2 regions of the Clostridium cylindrosporum DSM 605 genome follow, and region 2 is predicted to be linked to the other one. Evidence: riboswitches for the same ligand, from Rfam matches in the RefSeq annotation. Region 2 holds a riboswitch; the other holds the start of a gene.
What was found. Region 2 has a riboswitch for glycine ahead of gcvT (glycine cleavage system aminomethyltransferase GcvT). Riboswitches for the same ligand answer to the same signal wherever they lie in the genome.
Positions count from the first base shown of each region.

Region 1 (9,984 bases), 120 kb from region 2:
TGAGTATATTTTAGATGCAGCATCTAATCTATTCTCAAGTGAATCCGTATTAAATTCAAAGTTATTTATAACGTATGGAGAGTTAATAGTGTATCTAACCTTAGTCTTGCCATTATGATTTAGATCAAGTAGGGAATCCACATATGAGAATTTAGTTACAAGTCTTAATCTTCCATGTTCAGAGGTTGAGAAAAACTCTATAGCAGACTTAACGGAACCTGTAAGATGTTCAACAGATAAAGGGTCACCTGTGCTAGCTAGTTCGAATGTAGTAATATTAGGTAGTGCAGAGTCTATGTATTTTTGTATATTATTAAAAATCTCATCTCGATTTACATAAACCCTTGTAAATGGTTTAAGTGACTGGTTTGTTTGAAGGTAGCAGTATTGACAGCTACCAGGACATCCTGTTACAAGTGAAAACTGATAGTCAGCAGAAGGCTTGCATGGAACAAGCTTCATACTTCTTTTGATTCCAACAACTATGCTATCCTTTGCAAAGGCATAAAATTCTGATGGACTAGAACTTTCTCTATCTAGTTTGTTATATGAACTTAGTTTTTGTATAGGTATATTAAGCTTTTGAAATTTATTATATAATTCTTCTCCAAGAGGATATTCAGTAGCCTTTGGTTCGAAGAATACTTGCTTTGGCATAAAAACCAATGTAATCACTCCTTTAGACTTAGTTTTGCAATATTAAGTCTTAAATATGTATGATGAAAACTTAGAAAGATTACACTAACATGAGAATATGGTAAAATGATATTTGTAATTATAAAAATTTATATAGGCCATTAAAGGCATAGGATAAGAGGATTTCGGAGGAAAAAAATGAGTTTAAATATTGTACTTTATCAGCCAGAGATACCACATAATACAGGAAGTATAGGAAGGACTTGTGTACTTACAGATACTAAGCTTCACCTTATAAAACCTTTAGGTTTTTCTGTAGATGATAAGATGTTAAAAAGAGCGGGACTTGATTATTGGAAGGATATTGATATAACATATTATGAAAGTTTTGATGAGTTTTATGAAGCTCATAGGGATAAGAGAATATTCTTATCAACAACAAAGGCAACAAAATTTCATAGTGATGTAGAATATAAAGATGGTGATTTTATAATGTTTGGAAGAGAGTCTTCAGGAGTAACTGAGGAAATAAATAATTTATTTAAGGAAACTCAAATAAGAGTACCTATGATAAATTCAACAACTAGATCACTTAACCTTGCAAATACTGCTTCTTTAGTAGTTTATGAAGCATTAAGACAAATCGGCTATCCGAATATGAAATAAGCATTTATGGAGGTAATTATGGAAAAGGTATATATAGTTACAGATAGTACCGCAGGTGTTCCAAGGAATATAGTGGAGAACAAAAATGTAAAGGTTCTTCCACTGACAATTGAATTTGAGGGCAAAGTGTATAAGGATGGAGTAGAAATAGACGAGCCTACTCTTTTATCTATGCTTGATAAGGGGGAGAAGCTTCCTAAGACATCCCAGGTTAACCCGAATGCATTTTATGAGGAATATGAATCTATAATTAAAGAAGGATATAAGATAATTTCAATTCATATATCATCAAAAGTGAGTGGAACATATCAATCAGCTTGTATTGCAAGGGATATGATTGAAAATAATGAGAATATACATGTAATTGACTCTAAGGGAGTTAGCTTTGCTACAGGTGCTTTAGTACAGGAAACTATAAAAATGCTAGAGTTAGGTGAGAGTGTAGAGAGTACAGTTGAGAAGATAAATCTTCTTACAGATAAGGTTAAAGTTGCATTTGCAGTGGACAACTTAGAGTACATAAGAAAAGGTGGGAGAATATCATCTATTCATGCAGCTGTAGGCACACTCCTTAATATAAAGCCTATTCTTTGTGTAGAAGATGGAAAGATAGATGTTTTTGATAAAGTTCGCGGAAGGAAAAAAGCATTAAAAAGACTTCTGGATTATGTTAAAGAGCAAAATCCAGATACTGATATTACATTTGCAGTAGGGAATGTAGCTGCTGAAGATGATGTGGAAGAATTTAAAAAAATGCTTAAAGAAGAGAATATTATAGATGACGCACAATCTGTAAAGGTTGGAAGTGTTATTGCGACTTACGCAGGGCCGGGAACTATTGGAGTATTCTTCTTTAAGAAATAATATGACATATAATTATCAATAAAAAGTGGGGAATTTAGTAATGAAAATTCTAAATTTTCCACTTTATTTTTGTGAAAATATAAAAAATATTTTAAAAATTAATTCAATCATTATGGAAATGTTACTACTTATTTTACATATAATAGGATAAAAGTTTAATGTGATAAAGTGAATGCATAAAGAAAATGAAAGATTTAAATGATTTTCTTGCTAAAATTAATTATTCTAATAGGTTATATCTATACTGAAGTAGTAAAAATGAAGGATTATCTATAAGATATGTTAATTTATGGTATAGAAAAAAGCTATGGCAAAAGTCTGAATTATCAGATATAATGAAAAGTATAAAAGAGGTTGTAGAAAAAATAACATAGTTTCTGGATGAAGTAAGTAGGAGAGACTTTGAAATTTTCAAAGCGCCGAAGGGGTAAGTTAACAAAGTCCTTGTTAATGATCTTTCAGGCAAAGGGACTACTTATGGACACAGCTCTTAAATTTGAGAGTGTAGGCGATACATTCTCTTTTTTTATACACATCTTTATTAAATATAGGGGGGTGGAGAAAGTAGTTATTGAACCTAAAGTTATCACAAACAACAAGATAACATATGAAAATCTTAAAGTTCACTTTGATGTTGAGTTCATAGATGGTTCTCTTTCAGATGTAATGATTAAAGCTCGAGATTACATACATAAGGGGCATAAACTTTTAACACATCCTCTTATGGGAAGTATTAAACCAAATGAAACTCCCTACAAATCAGTTGCTATATCCTTAAAGCCGGAGGTGTCAGTAGACTTTAATTCTGTAATGCTTATTGAAAACAGTATAGAAACATCTAATAAGCTTATTAGAAATAAAGCGCCTAGACAGTGGCCTCAAAGTGTTTTGGAGGATTTTAGTATTATAGATTATGATTTAATTAAAAATGCACTTATTTAATTACGAAAGTTAAGCTAACAACACATCACGTAGTATCTCCCAATTACTATATGTGAATCTAAAATGACACACATGACAAATTTCTTATTACACATTTTACACTTTAGACAGAATATTATGACTTGAAGATTCAGAAAAATAAAAAAAGTTAATAAACTTCTACTTGTATATAATTTTAGGAGGTGAAGGCTTTGCGCCTTGAATTAGGAAATGTATTCATTAAGGATGTTCAGTTCTCTTCAGAAACTAAGATTGAAAATGGTATTCTTTATGTAGATAAGGAAGAGCTTTTAAATGAGGTATCTGGAGATGAAAGATTATTATCAGTTGATGTGGACATTGTTCACCCAGGTGATGAGGTAAGAATAATACCAGTAAAGGATGTTATTGAGCCAAGAGTAAAGGTTGAAGGTAATGGGGGAGTATTCCCAGGATTCATTTCAGGAGTTGATACAGTAGGATCAGGTAAAACTAATGTTCTTAAGGGAGCTGCTGTTGTTACAACTGGAAAAATAGTTGGATTCCAGGAAGGAATAATAGATATGTCAGGAGAGGGAGCTAAGTATACTCCGTTTTCAAAGACTCACAATATCGTTATGATTTGTGAACCAGCTAGTGGAATTGATCAACACCAACATGAAGAAGCTGTTAGAATGGTAGGGTTTAAGGTTGCTACTTATCTAGGAAAAGCTGCTAAGGAAGTTGCTCCAGATGAAGTTAAAACTTTTGAAACACTTCCTCTTCAAGAGCAAGTTAAGGCTTATCCAGATCTACCAAAGGTTGTATATGTGTACATGCTTCAATCACAAGGACTTCTTCATGACACATATGTATATGGAGTTGATGCTAAGAAGATAATCCCTACATTCATTTATCCAACAGAAATGTTTGATGGTTCTATAGTAAGTGGTAACTGTGTATCAGCATGTGATAAGAATCCAAGTTATGTTCACATGAATCATCCAATAATCACTGATCTTTATGAAAGACATGGTAAGGACTTTAACTTCCTTGGATGTGTTATTACAAATGAAAACGTGTACCTAGCTGACAAGGAAAGATCATCAAGCTACACAGCAAAACTTGTTGAGTTCCTAGGAGCAGACGCAGCTGTAATTTCAGAAGAAGGTTTTGGAAATCCAGACGCTGACCTTGTAATGAACTGTAACAAGATTTCAGAAAAAGGAATAAAGACTGTTCTTTTAACTGATGAGTATGCTGGAAGAGATGGTGCTTCACAATCACTTGCAGATTCAACTCCAAAGGGAGATGCAGTAGTTACAGGTGGTAATGCTAATGAAATAGTTATCCTTCCTTCAATGAAAAAGGTTATCGGACACCCTGAGGCTGTTGATGCACTATCAGGTGGGTTTGCAGGTTCTCTAAGAGAAGATGGATCTATAGAAGCAGAAATCCAAGTTATAACTGGAGCTACTAGTGAAGTTGGATTTGGATATTTAACAGCAAAAACTTTCTAAGTTTTCAATAGAATAAATTTAATCAAAATATTTATAAATTATTAGGAGGTATTTCTTATGATACTTAGTGGAAAAAAAGTCATAGCAATAGGAGATAGAGATGGTATTCCAGGACCAGCAATAGAAGAATGTGTAAAATCAGCAGGAGGAGAAATTCTTTTTTCTACAACAGAATGTTTCGTCTGAACTGCTGCAGGAGCTATGGATCTGGAGATCCAACAAAGAGTTAAAGATGCAGCTGAATCAGTAGGCAAAGATAATCTAGTAGTTATACTAGGTGGTGCAGAAGCTGATTCATCAGTACTTTCAGCAGAAACAGTAACAACAGGAGACCCAACATATGCAGGACCACTTGCTGGAGTTGAACTAGGACTTACAGTTTATCATGTTGTTGAAGATGAAGTTAAGGCTGAATTTGATGAAGCTGTTTATGATGAACAATGTGGAATGATGGAAATGGTTCTTGACGTTGATGGAATTAAAGAACAAATGAGAGGCGTTAGAGGTTAGAGAACGAGCGTAAATTAATTTTAAATTAATCCACCGAATAAGGAGGGGTCAAGTTAGATGATTCGTGTAGTACACTATATAAACCAATTCTTCGCTAATATTGGGGGGGAAGAAATGGCTCATGTTGCACCTGAAGTTAGAGAAGGTGTAGTAGGACCAGGTATGGCTTTAACTAAAGCATTTAATGGGGAAGCAGAAATTGTTGCAACAGTAATCTGTGGAGACTCATATTTTGCTGAAAATCAAGAACAAGCTGAAAAAGATATTCTTGAAATGATTAAAGCACAAAACCCAGATGTTTTAATTGCAGGACCAGCATTTAATGCAGGTAGATATGGGACAGCCTGTGGAGCTATAGCTAAAAAGGTTCAAGATGAGCTTAACATACCAGTAGTAACAGGTATGTATGTTGAAAATCCAGGTGCTGATATGTTTAAAAAAGATATTTATATAATATCAACTAAGAACAGTGCAGCAGGAATGAGAGAAGCAGCTCCTAAAATGGCAGCTTTAGCTCTTAAATTAGCTAAAGGTGAAGCTGTAGCTTCACCAGATGAAGAAGGATATCTTGAAAGAGGTATTAGAGTTAACTACTTTGCTAGCGAAAGAGGATCAAAAAGAGCAGTTGACATGCTTGTTAAAAAGCTTAAAGGTGAAGAATTTGTAACAGAATTTGAAATGCCTAACTTCGATAGAGTAGATCCTGCAACACCAGTAGCTGATATAACAAAGGCAAGAATTGCTATTGTTACTTCAGGCGGTATTGTACCAAAGGGTAACCCAGATAGAATCGAGGCTTCAAATGCTCAAAAATATGGTCAATATAGTATAGCAGGAATGAAGGATCTTACTTCTGCCGATAGTGAAACAGCTCACGGTGGATATGACCCAACATATGCTAATCAAGATGCAGATAGGGTTATACCAGTAGATATTCTAAGAGAAATGGAAGCGAATGGGCAAATTGGAAGTCTTCATGAGTACTATTATACAACTACTGGTAATGGTACAGCTGTTAAGAGTTCAAAGGCTTTTGGAGCAGAAATTGCAAAGAAGCTACTAGAAGACAATGTAACAGCAGTTATACTAACTTCTACATGAGGTACTTGTACACGTTGCGGTGCAACAATGCTTAAAGAAATTGAGAGAGTTGGTCTCCCAATAGTTCATATGTGTACAATAGTACCTATATCTAAAACTGTAGGGGCAAACAGAATAGTTCCAACAATAGCTATTCCTCACCCACTTGGAAATCCAAACCTTTCAGCAGCAGATGAAAAGGCACTAAGAAGAAAGCTTACAGAAGTTGCTTTAAAGGCGCTTGAAACTCCAGTAACAGAACAAACAGTTTTTGAAGTTAAGTAAAAGATAACTTGATTTAAGTGGAGGTGGATGTCCACCTCCATTTTTAATATTATCTACTATTTTTGGAGGTGTAATTATGAATCCTGTAATTAAGGGAGCTAGCTATGTACTGGTAAATGCTCCAGACATGATTATCCATAACGGAACAACTCAAACTCTAGAGAGAGAAACTCATCCTGATTCAGAGTACTTAAAGGAACTACCTAAGCATATTAGAGAATTTAAGGATGTTGTTGAATATCCTGCATCTCAAACATATATAGGAAACTATAGTCCAGAGGAACTTGGAAAGCTTCCAAAGCCTTGGTTTGAAAAGAACATAGAAGGAGCATCAAGATTCGGAAAGTTTGGAGAAGTAATGCCACAAGACGAATTCTATGGACTTATGAAGGTATCCGACGCTTTTGATTTAGTTCTTATTGAGAAAGCTGTAATGTCTGATATTAAAGCTAAGTTTGAAGCTCATCCATTACTAAAAGATTTAGTATCAAAGCTTGGGGAAGGTTTTGATATTGAGGCAATTGAAAAGGCTGTAAATGAAACACATGCTGAAGCTTTATATATAGACGGAAAACTAATTGGATGTGTAAAAAGAGCACATGAATTTGATAAGAATCTAACTTCTCATATTATATGTGAAAACCTTGTTGTTAAGGCTTCAGGTATACTTGCTGCACTTAACCTATTTGCTAAAAATCCAGAAATTAAAAAAGAAGATATAGATTATATTATTGAGTGTTCAGAGGAAGCGTGTGGTGATATGAACCAAAGAGGTGGAGGAAACTTTGCTAAGGCTATTGGTGAAATAGTAGGAACTATGAATGCTACAGGAAGTGACGTTAGAGGATTCTGTGCAGCACCAACACATGCTATGATATATGCATCAGCACTTGTAGCATCTGGTATGTTTAAAAATGTAATGGTAGTAGCAGGTGGAGCATCAGCGAAACTTGGTATGAACGGTAAAGATCATGTTAAAAAGGGAATGCCAGTTCTTGAAGAAGTAATAGGTGGATTTGCTGTATTAGTTTCAGAAAATGATGGCATAAATCCAATAATTAGAACTGATGCTATAGGAAGACATACTATATCTGCAGGTGCTTCACCTCAGGCTGTTATGGAAGCAATAGTTGAGGCGCCTTTAACTGCAGCAGGACTTTCATTTAATGATATAGATGTATATGGACCGGAAATGCAAAATCCAGAGATGACTGAACCAGCAGGGGCTGGAGATGTTCCTACAGCTAACTACAAAATGATAGGTGCACTTGCAGTTAAGAAAGGACAACTTGAAAAAGCACAACTTAAAGACTTCTTTACAACTAAGGGTTGGGTAGGATTTGCTCCAACTCAAGGACATATTCCATCAGGGGCTCCTGTTATGGGATTTGGTAGAGAAAGAATTCTTAGTGGAGACATTAATAGATTCATGGTAATTGGAAAGGGAAGTTTATTCCTTGGTAGAATGACTAGGCTATTCGACGGTGTATCATTTATAGTAGAAAAGAACCCAGGAACAGTTAAGGCTGAAGCTTCTATTTCAAGAGAAGAAGTAAAGAGCATGGTTGGAGAAGCTATGAAAGATTTCGCTTCATACCTACTACAAAAGTAAGGAGTGGTACCATGTCAAAGGATAATGTAAAAAAACTAATTGGTGACGTTTTTAATGAAATTGCAGATGCTATTCAAAGCGGAAGTTTTGCACCTAAGGTAAAGGTTGGATTAACTACTTTAGGAAGTGAACATGGATTAGATGAAGTAATTAAGGCTGCAGAAATGGCAACAAATAAGTATAATGACTTTGAAGTTGTACTCATAGGGCCAAAATCTAACACTTCACTTACTACCTATGAAGTGACTTCAGAAAAGGAAGCTCACGAGAAAATGGAAAGTCTTTTAGACTCAGAAGAAATAAAGGGATGTGTAACAATGCACTATAACTTCCCTATAGGTGTTTCAACTGTAGGAAGAGTTATAACTCCAGCTCTTGGCCACGAAATGATAATTGCAACTACAACAGGTACTTCATCTACTAATAGAGTAGAGGGTATGGTTAAAAACGCTATTTACGGAATCATAGCTGCAAAATCAGTAGGAATAAAAGATCCAAAGGTTGGTATTCTTAATGTTGATGGTGCAAGACAAGTTGAAAGAGCACTTACTGAGCTTAAGTCTAATGGCTATGATATTTCATTTACAGAGTCAATGAGATCAGATGGTGGAATTGTTATGAGAGGAAACGATCTATTAACAGGAACACCAGATGTTATGGTAACAGATTCATTAACAGGTAATATATTAATGAAGATGTTCAGTTCATTTACAACAGGTGGAAGCTATGAAGCATCAGGATATGGATATGGACCTGGAATTGGAGAAGGATATAATAGACTAGTTAATATTATATCTAGAGCTTCAGGTGCTCCAGTTATCTGTGAAGCCCTTAGATACTGCGCATCATGTGCTCAAAATAATATAATCGATATATCTAAGAATGAATTTGCATCTTTAAATAAAGCAGGATTTAAGGAATTATGCGAAAAGATTACTTCTTCAGATAAGAAAGCAGCAGCATCAGAAAATGAAGTTGTGGCACCAACAAAGAAGGTAGTAACAAATGACATCCCAGGGGTTGATATACTAGACCTTGAAGACTCTGTTAAAGAGCTTTGGAAAGCAGGTATATATGCTGAAAGTGGTATGGGATGTACTGGTCCTATAGTGCTAGTAGCAACTGAGGATAAGGATAAGGCTATAGAAATTCTTAAAGAAAAAGAATATATAGGATAATAAAAGGTGTCTCAAAATGATTTTTTAAGTCATTTTGGGACATTTCTTTTTTATTTATACATATAAAAATTTATAAAAAATAATACTCTACAAGTAAACCTTAGAAGTTTATCTTCTGAGGTTTATTTTTGTATAATCATATGTAAGTAATTAGAAAAAATGGTTTATGATGATAGAAACATCATTTCTTTGACGTATATGTTTAGTGAAGGGCTATTCAAAGGAGGCGGTAAAGTGAATATTGACTCAAATAACTTTATTAATGAGTTGAAAAGAAAAAACGAAAAGGCTTTAAATTATCTATATGAAAAATACCTTGGCCTAGCCTATAAAATTGCCTTTGATAATTTAAGGGATATAGGCACTAAGGAAGATGTTGAGGAATGTGTAAGCGATATATTTGTTGGGGTTTGGAACAACATAGATAAGTATAGTGAAGAGATCACATCCTTTAAAACATGGTTTTCAGCAGTCAGCAGGTATAAGGCTATTGATTATAAGAGAAAACTTAAATCAAAGGATGTTAATGTAGAACTTGACGAAAATGAACTAGTTGAAGAGTTAACTATAGAGGATAAGATAGTAATTGCAGAGGATGTGGATTCACTAAGGAAAATTATAGATTCGATGGGTGATGTTGATAGGCAGATTTTTATCAAAAGATATATCTTAAACGAGAAAATAGAAGATATATCAAAGGCACTAGGCATTGCTAGAAGTGTAATTGATAATC
Region 1 is NZ_LFVU01000028.1:49,879-59,862, reverse strand. It holds gene splB (spore photoproduct lyase) at 1-657, opposite strand, end outside; gene trmL (tRNA (uridine(34)/cytosine(34)/5-carboxymethylaminomethyluridine(34)-2'-O)-methyltransferase TrmL) at 835-1,302, shown strand; gene CLCY_RS11095 (DegV family protein) at 1,321-2,166, shown strand; glycine riboswitch at 2,548-2,650, shown strand; gene CLCY_RS11090 (GrdX family protein) at 2,722-3,108, shown strand; gene CLCY_RS11085 (glycine/sarcosine/betaine reductase component B subunit) at 3,300-4,586, shown strand; gene grdA (glycine/sarcosine/betaine reductase complex selenoprotein A) at 4,644-5,096, shown strand; gene grdB (glycine reductase complex selenoprotein B) at 5,154-6,461, shown strand; gene grdC (glycine/sarcosine/betaine reductase complex component C subunit beta) at 6,538-8,073, shown strand; gene grdD (glycine/sarcosine/betaine reductase complex component C subunit alpha) at 8,085-9,251, shown strand; gene CLCY_RS11050 (sigma-70 family RNA polymerase sigma factor) at 9,486-9,984, shown strand, end outside.
Region 1: linked by a shared signal. The riboswitch ahead of CLCY_RS11090 (GrdX family protein) and the one ahead of gcvT (glycine cleavage system aminomethyltransferase GcvT) in region 2 are both predicted to bind glycine.

Region 2 (9,984 bases):
TGATGTGATGCAGCGTGAGCAAGCATGCTCTTTCCGTTAACATCACCTATAGCGTAGATTCCTTCAACGTTAGTTTCAAACTTATCGTTAACTTTGATTCCTCTTCCGTCGAATTCTACACCAACTTCTTCAAGTCCTATACCTTTAACAAGTGGTGTTCTACCAATTGACATAAGTACCTTGTCTGCTTCAAAAGTAACTTCGCCTTTTTTACCTTCAGCAACTACCTTTAAGCATCCATCTCCTTGTTCAATTTTTTGAATTCTTGTATGAAGTTGCATGTTTACACCCTTCTTCTTTACTGATGCAACAAGTCTCTTTGTAAGATCTGAGTCAGCAAACTTAAGAATTCTGTCACCACTTTGAAGTACAGTTACTTCAGTTCCTAGTGAATTGAATATACCAGCAAACTCCATTCCGATAACTCCACCACCAACAACTAGAAGTCTCTTTGGAATTTCACGAAGCTCAAGTATTTCGTTACTTGTAAGAACTCCTTCTAGAGTTGCTCCTTCAATTGAAGGAATTGATGGCTCAGAACCAGTAGCTATAATAATATTCTTAGTAGTTATTTCTCTAGTTTCACCATCGTTTAGAGTAACCACAATTGTGTTTTTATCCTTAATTGTAGCTTTTCCTGATACTAGTTCAACTCCATTAGCCTTAATAAGTTGTTCAACTCCTGTAACTAATGTACTAACTACCTTTTCTTTTCTATCATGAACTTTATTTATGTCAACTTCATATGAAGGAACGCTAATACCAAACTCGTCAATTTCATGAAGTATGTTTAGTATTTCTGCATTTCTATATAAAGCCTTTGTTGGTATACATCCTCTATTAAGACATGTACCTCCAACCTTATCCATTTCAATTATACAAGTTTTAGCGCCAAGTTGTGCAGCCTTAATACCAGCTACATATCCACCTGGGCCTCCACCAATAACAACAACATCCATTTGCATTAGTATTACACCTTCCTAGCTTCTAGTTATTGAGCACTCCACTTAAGAACAGGTTTTAGAGCAGCCTTAACTTCGTCTAGTCTCTTTACTTCTGTAGTATGAGGCGCTGTTTTAACTAGTTCTGGATTTTCCTTAGCTTCCTTAGCTATGCTAATTAAAGCGTCCATAAACTTGTCAAGAGTTTCCTTGCTTTCAGTTTCTGTTGGCTCAATCATCATTGCTTCATGTACTATTAGTGGGAAGTAAATTGTTGGTGGATGGTATCCGTAGTCAAGAAGTCTCTTAGCTATATCAAGAGTTGAAACTTCTGATAATCCACCTATTCCTGCAAGTACGAATTCGTGCTTACATAATTGGTCCATTGGAAGTGAGTAATGCTTCTTTAGAGTTTCCTTCATGTAGTTAGCGTTAAGTACTGCAGTTTCACTAGCATACTTAAGGCCTTCTGCTCCCATTGTAAGAACATAAGTATATGCTCTAACTGAGATTCCGAAGTTACCATAGAAGTTCTTAATCTTTCCAAGTGAGCTTGGTCTATCGTAGTCAAGCTTGTAGCTATCTCCACTCTTAGTAACTACTGGAGTTGGAAGATACTTTTCAAGTCTTGCCTTAACTCCAACAGGACCTGCTCCTGGACCTCCACCACCATGAGGTGTTGAGAATGTCTTATGAAGATTTAAGTGGATTATATCAAATCCCATATCCCCTGGTCTTGTTATACCCATGATAGCATTCATGTTTGCTCCATCATAGTATAGAAGTCCGCCTGCTTCATGAACAAGAGTTGCAATTTCCTTTATGTTTGTTTCAAATAGTCCAAGTGTGCTTGGGTTAGTAAGCATTAGTCCTGCAACATTTTCATCTAAAGCTTCCTTTAGTGCATCAATGTTAACTGAACCGTCACTATTTGACTTAATTTCTACTATTTCAAATCCAGCAACTGCAGCTGAAGCTGGGTTAGTACCATGTGCTGAATCAGGAACAATTATCTTATTTCTATTTTCTTGTCCGTTTTCTCTATGGTAAGCCTTCATTATCATAAGACCTAACATTTCACCGTGAGCTCCTGCAGCTGGTTGAAGCGTTACGCTATCCATTCCTGTAAGTTCAGCTAGTCTGTCTGATAAATCATACATTAGCTCAAGTGCACCTTGCACTGTTTCTTCACTTTGGTATGGGTGAACATTCTTAAATCCTGGAAGATTAGCGATATCTTCGTTTATCTTAGGATTGTACTTCATTGTACATGATCCTAGTGGATAAAATCCTGTATCAAGACCAAAGTTCTTATTTGAAAGATTTGTAAAGTGTCTTACAACTTCGTTTTCTGCAACTTCTGGAAGCTTTGCATCCTCAGTTCTTAGAAGACCTTCTGGAAGAATACTCTTTACTTCTTTTTCTTCAACATCACATTTAGGAAGCGTATATCCTACTCTACCTGGCTTTGAAACTTCAAATATTAAACTGTTATATTGATTCATCGTTATATTCCTCCCAATACATCAGCTAATTTATCAATCTCAGCCTTAGTTCTCTTTTCTGTTACACAGATTAGTGTTGCATTCTTAAGGTCTTCATAGTCATTACCTAGGTTATATCCACCGATAATTCCAGCTTCCTTAAGCTTTGCATTAGCAGCATCTACGTCACTTGAAAGTTCAACCGCAAACTCCTTGAAGAATGGAGCATTATATACAGGCTTAACCTTTCCAGTAGCAACTAGCTTATCAAATGCGTAGTGTGCCTTTTGAAGACATTGAGTTGCAACTTCCTTAATACCCTTCTTACCAAGAAGTGACATATATATAGTCGCTCTTAAAGCAATAAGCCCTTGGTTTGAACAGATATTTGAAGTAGCCTTTTCACGTCTAATATGTTGCTCTCTAGCTTGAAGAGTAAGAACGAAAGCTCTCTTTCCTTCTGAATCTTCAGTTTGACCAACAACTCTACCTGGTATCTTTCTCATAAGCTTGTTTGTAACAGCCATGAATCCTAGGTATGGTCCACCAAAGCTTAGGTAGTTACCTAGTGATTGACCGTCACCTACAACTATATCTGCACCAATTTCCCCTGGAGTCTTAAGAATTCCAAGTGATATTGGATCAACGCTCATTACAAGATTTGCCTTGTTAGCATGAGTTATCTTTTCAATTGCTTCAGCATCTTCGATACATCCGAAGAAGTTAGGGCTTTGAATAATAACCCCAGCTGTCTTGTTATCAACTACAGCTTCAAGCTTTTCAAGGTCAGTAACACCGTCTTTAACATCAACTTCAACAAGTTCAATATTGTTAAAATCCATGTATGTAGCAAGTACACGTCTAGCTTCTGGTTGTACTGCCTTTGATACAACTATCTTTTTCTTTCTTGTAGAAGATGCTGAAATCATAGCAGCTTCTGCAACTGCTGTTGCAGCATCGTACATTGATGCATTTGCAACATCCATTCCAGTAAGTTCACAAATTAGTGATTGGTACTCAAATATAACTTGTAGAGTTCCTTGTGAAATTTCTGGTTGGTATGGTGTATATGCAGTATAAAATTCTGATCTTGAAACTATATGTGAAATCGCTGATGGAACATAGTGATCATATGCACCTGCTCCAAGGAAACATACAGCTTCATCAGTAGTTAAATTCTTATTACTTAATGAAGAAAGCTTTCTGCTTATTTCTAACTCTGAGTATGGAGCCTCAAGGTCAAGTCTTCTGTTTAGCTTTAATTCTTCTGGAATATCGCTAAATAGATCATCTATAGAATTCATACCTATAGACTTAAGCATAGCCTCTCTTTCTTCACAAGTATTTGGTATATATGGAAACATATATTATGCCTCCTGACCTAGGAATTCTTCATACTTTTCTGAAGTCATTAGTCCATCAAGTTCTGATGCATCGCTTAGTTCGATTGCGAATATCCAGTTAGCATAAGCATCTGTGTTAAGAAGAGTTGGATCTCCTTCTACATCTTCGTTAACTTCTACAATTGTTCCGCTTACTGCAGTGTGCATATCTGTTGCAGCCTTAACTGATTCGATAACTCCTACAGTGTCTCCTGCAGCAACTTCTGAATCTACTTCTGGAAGTTCAACGTAAACGATGCTTCCTAGTTGGTGTTGAGCGTAGTCTGAAATTCCTACATATGCCTTATTTCCTTCAACCTTTACCCAGTCATGATCATTTGTATAAAGTAGTCCGCTTTCAACTTTCATTATAATATCCTCCTTAAATTTAAAAAAATTTATTTTATTTTAATTTATTTTATTTTAAAAATCTTAATTACTTCTTTTCTTGTTTAGTCTTCTTTGTGTAGAATCTCTTGCTGATAACTTCTGCCTTAGCAGTCTTGTTTCTGATTTGGATTTCAATTTCTGTTCCAAGTTCAGCGTATTCAGCTTCAACTAGAGCAGTTCCTATTGTCTTTTGAAGAGTTGGTGAGAAGTAACCAGTTGCAACAGCACCGATAACCTTACCATCCTTAACAACATCATATCCGTGTCTTGGAATACCTCTTTCCTTCATTTCAAATCCAATAGTCTTTCTCTTTAGACCTTCTTCTTTTTGCTTAACTAGAACTGACTTACCAATGAAGTCTGAAGCCTTGCCAAGCTTTACGAAGAATCCAAGTCCTGCTTCTAGTGGTGATATAGTATCACTCATTTCATTTCCATATAGAGGAAGTGCAGCTTCAAATCTTAGAGTATCTCTTGCACCAAGACCTGCTGGCTTAAGAACGTCTGCACCTGCTTCTAGTAGAGCATTCCAAACTTTTTCTATTGCATCGTTTGTAGTATATACTTCGAATCCATCTTCCCCAGTGTATCCAGTTCTTGAAACAAGACACTTAACTCCTGCTACATTAACTGAATCGTTGAAGTAGAAGAATTTGATTGTGCTAAGATCAACATCAGATACCTTTTGAAGAATAGCTTGTGCTTCTGGTCCTTGGATTGCAATTTCTGCAACTTCTGGTGAAACATTTTCAACCTTTACGTCAAATCCCTTAGCTTTTTCTTCTATCCACTTAACATCCTTATCGATGTTAGCAGCATTTATAACAAGGTACATGTGGTTTTCATCATACTTGTATACTAGAAGGTCATCAACGATACCTCCATTTTCGTTACACATTAAGTTGTATGCTATTTGAGTGTTTTCAAGACCTGCAATGTCGTTAGTTACTAGGTAATCAACGAATTTTTGTGCATCTGGTCCAGTAATATCAACTTCACCCATATGTGAAACGTCAAATATACCAGCTTGAGTTCTAACAGCTGTATGCTCTTCAACTAATCCCTCATATTGAATTGGCATTTCCCAACCTGCGAATTCTACGATTTTTCCTCCAACTTTTTGATGTGCATCAAAAAGAGGTGTTTTCTTTAAATTACTCATAATAATTTTATCCTCCCTTCATTCCGTTAAAGTTAAATATTTAGAACCTTTAATTAAATTTTAGATATAAACCTAGGTATAGTCTTAGTAACATCACAAAAAGACATGTTAATTTGAACTTTCAAAATACATATCCCTTGATTACCAAACCCCATAAAAACCGCAAATGTTACTAAGGATATCTAAAAAAAGTTAAGTTCTAAATTCTAGCAGTTTATCCTCTGTCCTTGTTACCTGAGAGTTTCTACATGCTCACGTGAAGCCATGTATTTCTCCTTCGGTGCTTAATTAAGACTTTCCAGAGTTCCATCAAGTAATGATTCATTTGCCTGAAAGTTTTTATAAAAACCTGCCTTTTTATTTTTACATTGCTTCTTCGGCTCCTAATTTAATAGGTATCTCTCACTACTGTCATCTGAGAAGTTTATTAATTTTTGATTATTTATCTTTAATTTTAATTCTATTGTTAGAAAAAATCAACAATTGTTTAATTTTAAATAAAGTTTTATTCATACCCTTTAACAATTGCCAAAATTTTATCAATAGTTTTTTCCAATATACCCTTTATTTCTTAATAAGTAAATGCTACTTATTTTAGTAAATTACTATTTGCTTAGCCTAACTTGTATAAATTTAAAATTTCATTTATGTACCCAGTGTAGCCTACAATGCCTATTTTATTATTACTTATGTACCTATTAGTGTATAGCATTTAAACTCCCATTTTTATTTTATTAAATAGTGACTATTTTATTCATGATAAATTTAATAAAAATGCGAAATCACCTATAGGACATTTTACATTTTTATTATATATTATATAATTATGACTTAATAATTCTAAAAAATAGCGTGAAATTTGTAACAAAGTAACTTTTACGTATTGTTAGATTATTGTCATTGTTTTCTACCTATTCTTAACATTTACATAAATATACCATTATTAAATTGAGAATTACTTATGAAAGGAATTTATGGATGAAACTAAAAAAAATTTTATTAACTAGGTTAGAAATTCCTAGAATACTCCTAACATTACCTTATAAAATCAAAGGAATATTCGAAAATAAGGCATTTTCAAGTAGCACCTTAGCCTTATTTATAAAAATATTACTTTTTATTCTTATAACCTCAAGTGATACTGCTACTAGGATCAACTTAAAAACAGTATTTTATAGCGCTCCACCTTTGCTTGTTTATTGCAGTTTTATACTACTTTTTTTATCTTTTTCATATTTGTTTAACTCCAAATATCACCTTATATCCTTATTTGTGCTAAATATATTTTTAACTATCATCATTTTAGGTGACATTTTATATTATAGAGCCAATAGCTCATTTTTATCTTTACATCTAATTAGTTATACATCTAACCTTGAAAATCTTTCAAGTAGCATTTTTTCTATGTTTAGATTGCTTGATGTTATATTTTTTATAGATTTATTTCTAATCGGAATATTTCTAACTCGAATTAAAAAAAGATATGACCTATTTAGAAGAGATATTTCTTCGTTTATGATACTTTTTTTAGTTCCAACTATATATTTAACATATGCCCATATTAAAATAGATAAGCTAAACAAGGGCTTTTACAACCAAACAATATTTATAAATAGTTGGGCGCAAAATCAAACTATGTCTAACCTAACTCCCATAGGTTATCATTTGTTCGATATATACAACTACTTAAAGGATAGTAAACCTTATAATATTACATCTAGTGAAAAGTTAAAGATTGAAACCTTCTTTGAAAATAAAGCTGAACTTCTCCCGAAAAATAATTTTAATGCAATGTTCAAAGGAAAGAACTTAATAATACTTCAAGTTGAGTCCCTTGAAAATTTCGTTATAGGCAAAAGCAATAATGGCCAAGAGATTACCCCTAACATTAATAAACTGCTTAAAAATAGTATTTACTTTGATAATTTTCTTGAACAAACACATGAAGGTACTACTTCAGACGCTGAATTTATGGCTAATACTTCTATATTTCCTGTAAGACGCGGAAGCACATTTTTCAGATTTCCTTCAAATAAATATTATGCTTCTCTTCCAAATTTAATGGAGAAATCAGGTTATAGTTCAATTGCTACTCATCCTGATAGGGGTTCATATTGGAATTGGCTTCCTTCCCTTTCTTCTATAGGCTTTGAAAAGTGTGTAGATTCAACTTCACTAAATATTGATGAGACAATTGGCCTTGGATTAAGTGATAGAAGTTTTTTAAATCAATTGGCGAATATTTTAGAAAAGCAGCCAAAACCATTTTATAGCTTTTCTATAACTCTTTCTAGTCATACTCCTTACAAGCTTCCTAAGGAACATGTTAATCTTGATGTCTCAAAAGATATTAAAGGTCAAATAATTGGTTCTTACTTTGAATCTGTTAATTATACAGATTCAGCAATTGGTGAGTTTGTAAATCTATTAGATAAAAAGGGTATATTAAATAATTCTGTTGTTGTTATATATGGTGACCATGAAGGACCACACAAGTACTTTAAAGACGAAATTAAAAATTCTTCATATGAACCTTGGATGAAAGATAACTATTCCAAAGTACCTTTTATAATATACTCCAAGGATATATCATCTCCTAAGGTTATTTCAACCTATGGAGGTCAAATTGATATACTACCTACAATATCTTATTTAATGGGAATACCTGAAAAAAATTATACTTATACAAGTGTAGGAAGAAACCTTCTTAACACAAAACTTAACTACACTTATTTATCAAATGGAGAACTAAAATATAACAATTTACCTACTAATAAAATTTCACTTTTAAATAAATCAGTGGAATATAGTGACATAATTATTAGATCTAATTATTTTAGAAAGGAATAAGACCATGCCTACTATACCTATTTTCGCACTACCTTTTATAGCTACTATGTTTTTAGTTCCTATACTTTCTATAGAAGGAATTACCCCTTGGTTTTTATTTATATTTTTTTCATACAAAATAGTAAAAACCTCTAATAAAGCACACTTAACTAATAAGGAACTATTTAAAAAAACACTGATATATTTTTCTATATGTCTTTTTACCGGGATTTTATATAACATATGTATTAATGAAGCCACAACACTAGTTATTAAAAAACTATTATAAATTAAAAAGGATGGAGTTATTTACACACTCCATCCTTGTACCATTGACAATCTTTACATATCTTTTCAAAGTTAGCTTTTGTTAAATACTTATTTCTAAGTTTAACTAACTCATTATACTTATAGATTGAATTTACTTCTAAATTCAAATAATATGAAGCATTTTTATCAATCTTACTTATGTTATCCTCACAAGTACACTTACCAATCTGAAGATGTGGACACTCTTTACATATATCATCAGCCTGTGAGCATATTAATATTTTTGTTTCTGGGTTATTTTTAATTTTGTTGACTATTAAATCCATATTAGAAACAAAGTTTTCACTATATCCAATTCCTTTATAAAAGTTCAAGCACACAATATGGTGTGGTCTAAGTTTTAACATATATTCTCTCCAAACTTTATTATCATTTTAGTATTATATTTATAAAATTTTAACTCTTTTAAAATACATATGTCAACCAAAGTTATTTACCAGATTAACAATAAAAAGGACGCCTTATAAAAAGCGCCTTACTTATTAATTTCCTCTATTAAATTAATTCCTTCATATACTAAAATCCTAGTATAACAACCTTGTTTTACACTAAAGTTATAAAACATGTCCTTTGATAAACCTAACATGTGACACAAAAATACTCTAATAACACCACCATGGGTAGCTATTAAAACCCTCTCACTACTTTTAGGATCTACTATATCTAATAAAAATTCTACACATCTTTTATAAAAATCCCTAAATGATTCTCCACCTGGAAATGTAAAGTTCTTATAATCTCTTAAAAAATCTTCATATTCTTTTTCATATCCTAACATTACTTTGTCATATGAAACAGCATCCCAATAACCAAAATCAATTTCTTGTATCCTGATTTCTTCATAAATGCTGATATTCTCCTGATTATCTCCTAGTAAAATTTCAAGTGTTTCCTTAGTTCTTTTTAAAGGAGATGTATAGACCTTATCAATCTTAAAATTCTTCAGCTTATCTTTTAGTTGTTTTGCCTGATTAATTCCCTCTTGATTTAAGCTAGTGTCTATTCTACCTTGATACTTCTTATTAAAATTAAGGTCTGTTTCACCATGCCTAACAAATATTAGTTCCATAATACATTTATCACTCCTAATGATAAAATCATAAATACTACTTCTGAAATTTCAATAGAACAACCTAATATATCACCTGTAATCCCATTTAATATTCCTTCAATATATTTTCTAAAGCATATCATAACTAATAATGTTAATACGTATATTAACATTATTTTATAGCTAATAGAACTTACTATAATTGCCATAAAAACTTGGTTTATAAAAAGTTCCCTAATAGATATCTTACCAATAAACAAATCTCCAAGTCCCTCATTTTCCCTTGCGTACTTTCTTTTATACATGAAAAACAAAACAATAGACCTTGCTACTACAGGTGCAAGTAATACTACTATAAATAAAGGATATAACCACATACTTTTCACTTTAAGCATATTGATAGTCTCAAAGTACA
Region 2 is NZ_LFVU01000028.1:169,595-179,578, forward strand. It holds gene lpdA (dihydrolipoyl dehydrogenase) at 1-965, opposite strand, end outside; gene gcvPB (aminomethyl-transferring glycine dehydrogenase subunit GcvPB) at 992-2,446, opposite strand; gene gcvPA (aminomethyl-transferring glycine dehydrogenase subunit GcvPA) at 2,449-3,789, opposite strand; gene gcvH (glycine cleavage system protein GcvH) at 3,793-4,176, opposite strand; gene gcvT (glycine cleavage system aminomethyltransferase GcvT) at 4,244-5,359, opposite strand; glycine riboswitch at 5,571-5,671, opposite strand; gene CLCY_RS11695 (LTA synthase family protein) at 6,764-8,209, shown strand; gene CLCY_RS11705 (DUF1284 domain-containing protein) at 8,494-8,865, opposite strand; gene cobC (alpha-ribazole phosphatase) at 8,994-9,587, opposite strand; gene cobS (adenosylcobinamide-GDP ribazoletransferase) at 9,578-9,984, opposite strand, start outside.